2 linked regions of the Psychrobacter arcticus 273-4 genome follow. The protein of the gene in region 2 binds, or shares a complex with, the protein of the main gene of each other region. Links are inferred from orthologs where the notes say so. Each region holds a gene or a part of one and is shown on either strand. Other genes may lie near its edges.

Region 1 (3,078 bases), 1.2 Mb from region 2 along the record:
AAATACAAAGAACTCAGGCTCAGGACCAAAAAAAGCCGTATCACCAATACCGGTAGATTTTAAATACTCTTCAGCACGGCGCGCAATAGAGCGTGGATCACGGTCATAACCTTGTAGGGTTGATGGCTCAATGATGTCACAAGTCACGACAACAGTAACCGCATCAAAGAACGGGTCAATAAACGCCGTCTCAGGATCAGGACGCAAAATCATGTCTGATGCTTCAATCCCTTTCCAACCAGCAATCGATGAGCCATCAAACATTTTGCCATCTTCCATCGATTCTTCATCAACGCTATGAGCTGGAAAGCTCATATGATGCTCTTTACCGCGGGTATCAGTGAAGCGAAAATCGACCCATTTAGCGTTGGATGATTTGATCAGATCAAGTAGTTTATTTGACATAGATAGTTTCCCTTGTGATTATCATGGTACTAAAATTATGGTAATGGCTTTGTATTACTGAACCGTACTGAGATTGAAGATAACGATGTTTACTCGTTATTCATACTAATAGTCAGTATCCGTTAGTCAGTATCCGTCTTTATTATTAATGACACATTTTTATCAATCAGACAAATACAATTGCTATTTTAGCAATATCTCGCTAACAATGTTGCACTCTTCATACGCTGATTGATAAATATTCTGCTATACAAGATACTTGTACCCTAGAAAGCTGCAACAGCCATGCCAATCTAATTAACTTTAATATTCTAGAGCATCAGATATTTAAATTATTACTAATAAATACAAATAGTTAAACCAAATTTAGTCTTATTTTTAAGAAAAACCAACGTCTCAAATTTGCTTCTAGCAATAAAAATTTTTGATTTAACATTGTAATGTTAGCACTATAAAAGTGCATTACCAAGAATACATTCAGTGCATATGCACCGTAATAGCACATTACCAAAGTATTTTTGAAAAAATATTTTTTTTAAGCAGTGGCAATGATACCCGTTTGCCTTTCCATTGACGATTAAGCATACTTTTATCTATCGACACTAAACCTATAGAACCATCACATTTGATAGACTGCAAAATAATGTTAAGATAACGAGGTTATAAAACCTTTAATCTTAAGTAACTGACAAAAGCCACCTGCAAAAACCGTCATAAAGATTTATTAATCAACGCTAATTAATGAATACTAAAAGCAAGCATCTCAATAAGTTGAAGCCCTCATGATTCTGATGATCGATAATTACGACAGCTTTACGTACAATATTGTACAGTACTTCGGTGAATTGCAGCAGGACATCACCGTCTGTCGTAATGATGAGATTACCATTGAGCAAATAAAAGTGCTTGCGCCTGACGCCATCGTTATCGGTCCTGGACCTTGCACTCCTGATAGCGCTGGCATCTCACTTGAATTGATTGATACTTTTAAAGGTATTATACCGATATTGGGTATCTGCTTGGGTCATCAGGCTATCGGACAGGCGTTTGGCGGCAAAATAGTCAAAGCAAGTGAAGTGATGCACGGACGCTTATCTGCTATTTATCATAATGGACAAGGCGTGTTTATAGATTTACCCAATCCTGCACAGTTTACCCGCTATCACTCACTGATCATTGATAAGTCAAGCTTGCCGGAAGGCTTTGAGGTCACTGCTTGGACACAACATATCGATGGCAGTATGGAGGAAATCATGGGTATTCGTCACCGCGATTTTGCCATTGAAGGGGTGCAGTTTCATCCTGAGTCTATTTTAAGCGAGGCCGGCTATCAGCTGCTTAATAACTTTTTACAGGCGCATCATTTGGCTGTGATAGACAGCGATAGTTTGCCACAGGTGGGCTAGCCGCTAATCGTTGTTTCAAAATTTAAAATAATAATAAGTGAGAATATGATGACCACTGCTCCTTTGCAGACTGTACTTTCAAATGTGACCCGTACCACAGAAGATATCCATCAGCTGTCAGATGATAGTATCCATGAGCTACTGACCAGCGCATTAGGTAGAATTTTTCAACATATTGATCTGACCTTTGATGAGATGTATCAAGTGATGCTAATCATCATGCAAGGCAGATGTAGCGATGCCATGATGGGCGCTATCTTGACCGGTCTTCGCATGAAAGGCGAATCAATTGATGAAATTACTGCCTCGGCGAGTGCCATGCGTGCATTAGCTGCCAATATTGCCCCAAAAGACTGTCGCTATATGGTTGATATCGTCGGTACAGGAGGCGATGGCGCTAACTTGTTTAACGTGTCCACAGCGGCAGCGTTGGTCGCAGCAGCAGCAGGTGCACAAGTTGCCAAACATGGTAACCGCGGGGTTTCAACCAAATCTGGTAGCTCGGATTTGCTTGAGCAAGCCGGTATCAGTCTATCGCTGACGCCTGAGCAAGCGCAAGCCTGTATCGAAGAGCAAGGTATTGGTTTTTTGTTTGCGCCAAACCACCATAGCGCCATGCGTTATGCCAATCCGGTACGCCGCGAGCTAAAATCTAGAACGATTTTTAATATTTTAGGTCCACTCACTAATCCTGCTGGTACGCCCAATTTGGTGATTGGCGTCTTTACCGCGCAGTTATGTGAACCTTTGGCAAAGGTGATGAAAAACCTTGGTGCGCGCCATGTGATGGTCGTCGGTGCAAAAGATGGGTTGGATGAAATCAGCCTTGCAACATCGACGACGGTGGCTGAATTAAAAGATGGCGAAATTTCCGTCTACGAGATGATGCCAGAGGATGCGGGCATTGAGTCACAAACTCTTATTGGGCTTGATGTAGATTCACCAGCACAGAGCCTTGAGCTAATACGCGCTGCTTTATCAGGTGTAGAGACACATGACCGCGCAGTGCTTAAAGCGCGTGATATGATTGCCTTAAATGCAGGTGCTGCGATATATACTGCCGGACTTGCCAGCAACTATCCAAACGGCGTGAGTCATGCACAAAAAATCATCCAAAATGGCGATGCTTTAGTCAAGCTTGAGTCTCTGGCGCACTATACGCAGCAGCTAGCAGCGCAAAATTAACGGCGCTTATTTTTTATAATGTTGCTTTTTATGATGTTACTTTGTTTGTGATGTCGCTTTATTTGTGCTGATACTTTAAATG
Region 2 (3,001 bases):
CTCAATATAATGATACTCCAGAGCTTGCCTCAAGAGCTTATGACAAAGACCGTGATGGTTTTGTCATTGCTGCGGGCGGCGCGATGGTGGTCGTTGAAAGCTTAGAGCATGCCCAAGCTCGTGGTGCCAATATTTTGGCTGAAATCGTCGGTTATGGTGCCAGCTCTGATGGCGCAGAGATGGTCGCGCCAAGCGGTGAAGGCGCAGTACGCTGTATGAAGCTGGCACTTGCTGAAGCCGGTTTAGAAAGTGTAGATTATATCAATAGTCACGGTACCAGTACGCCACTTGGTGACATCACTGAACTAAAAGCAATAGCCAAAGTATTTGATAACGACATCAGTAGAGTCCCTGCCATTAGCTCAACCAAGTCTATGACAGGTCATAGCTTAGGTGCGGTCGGTGCGCAAGAGCTGATTTATTGCCTACTGATGCTACAAGATGGCTTTATTGCACCTAGTATCAATATTACAGCATTAGATCCAGCCGCTAAAGGCTTTGATATCGTCACTGAAAAACGCGATGTTAAGCTTGAAACCCTTATGAGCAATAGCTTTGGCTTTGGCGGTACCAACGCGACATTAATCATCAAAAAGTTTGACGCCTAGACTATGGTTGTACTACCTTCTGATAGCATTGCACAGACAGATTCTGCCCTACCGCCAGCTAGCAAAACTAGCTGGCGTTTTGGTAGATTATCTGCCGCAGAATTGATGCCACAACTCCAGAGACATTTGCAAGAGCAGGATAATACGGCAAATTGGCAATTAATTTGGCTCAATAATGACGGGCAACCAGTCATTTGCTTATTGCCAAAAATGAGCTGGTGCGTTTATCCTGTAGCTAATGACACGCAGCATTCTGCTAAGCAGGCAAGCCTTTATAAAGTCGAGAAGACATGCCGTGCGAATGTTGTCCCTTATAGCAATACCAATACCAATACCAATACCAGTGATAGCACCGCTGCTACAAGATATATGAGTTATTACGACTGGCAAGAGGAATTGATTGCTTATAGCCAAGCTTATGAGAACAACAACGATAGCTTACTCTCAACAAGTCAGGATAATCAGCCGCCGCATTATCATCATGGATTGATAGGCTTCATCGGTTATGATATTGCCGCTCATGAGCTAAGTCCGACCGCCAATATTGAGCTGGCAGAACAGCCCTGTGCGCTATTGGGACATTATGATATTTACCTAACCGCTGATGCAGACAATCAAAACAATTGGCAGCTAAAGGTAAATATAGATAATAATAATCCTGATAACAGCTCAGTTCAGCAGGATACAAATGCACTGCTCATAGCACTGATATCTTATTTGGATAGTTTGGATAATAACCTATCCAATGAGAATACAAATAAAAAACAACTCTGTAAAACTTTACCTTTATTACTAAAAGCTCAATGGAGTCAGCAGCATTATCAGCAGGCATTTAATCAAACGCAACATTATTTGCAGCAGGGCGACTGCTATCAGATAAATCTGACTCAAATATGGACTGAAAGCGCTGCAGGCCATCACAACAAAGATCAAACCGTAACAAACCTCATTGATTTCTTGCCTACCCTACATGCCAACACTCAAGCGCCCTTTGCAGGGTATGTAGCACTTGATACTTTTAATAATGACCAAGCAAATACGGCAAACCGTCAGTTTGAGTTATTAAGCTGCTCGCCTGAACTGTTTTTTACCTTTATCAAAGACGTTAAGACAGGCAAGTATCATATACGTACCAAACCTATTAAAGGGACGATGCCACGCGGTATTAATGCCAAACAAGATAATGACTACAAGCAGCAGTTAATCGATAGCGAAAAAGACCGTGCTGAAAACGTCATGATTGTGGACTTGTTGCGTAATGACTTGGGTAAATATGCCAAAATCGGTAGCGTAAAGGTACCCCAGCTATTTGCGATTGAAAGCTTTAGTAATGTGCATCATATGGTCAGCACTATTACTGCCGAACTCAAGACTGATACTCATCCGTTAAGCGTCTTATTTGGCAGTTTACCTGCAGGTTCTATTACTGGTACGCCAAAGAAACGCGCAGTGGAGGTTATCGCAGAATTAGAAGCCGCGCCGCGCGGAGCTTACTGCGGTACTATGGGTTATATGAACTTTGACGGTAGCGGTCAATGGAATGTACTGATTCGCACACTACAAGCAACGACCAAATCCGATAACACAAAACAAGTCAGTTTATGGGCAGGCGGCGGCATCACTGTCGCCTCAGACTGCGATGCTGAATATCAAGAATGCCTCGATAAAGTCGGTAATCTACTATCTGTCCTTGCTAACACAGCTCACCACTGAGCTTTATATAGTCGGTGAAAAGTAATATCGATACAACACGTACTGCTGGTGCAAATTTTTCTTGCTTGCTGTGCCTACGCAGACAGAGGCTGCAAAAAATTTACACCAGCAATACTGTAGCGACTTTAAAGTATTTCAACTATATTAAAAGACAACTTAAAGCGGCATAAAATAGCCTGCTAACATGATGTTAGCAGGCTATTTTTATGACTTATAAAACATTTTCTTCAGTATTACAGTCGAGCTAATGATTAACTGGCCTCGACATCCGCCACTGCTTGCAGCGCTTTTAATGCGTTAATTAAACGCTCGTGCTGTGAAGGAGTACCAATCGTAATGCGCAGATACTCATTAATACGTGGCTTATCAAAATGACGAACGATGATACCTTGCTCACGTAATACTTCTGCTACTTGACTGGCAGCGCCATCGTGCGGACGCGCAAAGACAAAGTTGGCATGTGATGGCAGTACGTCATAACCCAATGCTGTCAACTCTGCCGTTAACGATGTGCGCAAATCGATCACTTGCTGACAAGTTTGCTCAAAGTATTCCACATCTAAGACGCTAGCCGTTGCGCCAGCTTGTGCCAACTTATCAAGCGGGTAGCTGTTAAAGCTATTCTTCATACGCGTTAATGCTTCTATCAATGAGGCATTACCGAATGCCATACCGACGCG

What was found. The genes of interacting proteins can lie anywhere in the genome.
Region 1: the proteins of PSYC_RS09835 (region 2) and PSYC_RS05055 are in contact, whole or in part, in a solved structure (PDB 8RP0), measured with the Escherichia coli proteins. The link is inferred for Psychrobacter arcticus 273-4 from one-to-one orthologs.

What each region holds. Positions count from the first base shown.
Region 1 is NC_007204.1:1,167,244-1,170,321, reverse strand. The notes cover bases 1-2,999. They hold PSYC_RS05055 (anthranilate synthase component II), read left to right. Parts: upstream 1-1,187; coding sequence 1,188-1,811; downstream 1,812-2,999. Other genes in these bases: trpD (anthranilate phosphoribosyltransferase), read left to right, coding at 1,857-2,996; glnA (type I glutamate--ammonia ligase), read right to left, coding at 1-405. UniProt on the Escherichia coli protein: Part of a heterodimeric complex that catalyzes the two-step biosynthesis of 4-amino-4-deoxychorismate (ADC), a precursor of p-aminobenzoate (PABA) and tetrahydrofolate.
Region 2 is NC_007204.1:2,346,277-2,349,277, forward strand. Bases 45-2,966 are described here. They hold PSYC_RS09835 (anthranilate synthase component I family protein), read left to right. Parts: upstream 45-611; coding sequence 612-2,321; downstream 2,322-2,966. Other genes in these bases: PSYC_RS09830 (beta-ketoacyl-ACP synthase II), read left to right, coding at 45-608; hisC (histidinol-phosphate transaminase), read right to left, coding at 2,573-2,966. Outside these bases: more of PSYC_RS09830, read left to right, coding at 1-44; more of hisC, read right to left, coding at 2,967-3,001. UniProt on the Escherichia coli protein: Part of a heterodimeric complex that catalyzes the two-step biosynthesis of 4-amino-4-deoxychorismate (ADC), a precursor of p-aminobenzoate (PABA) and tetrahydrofolate.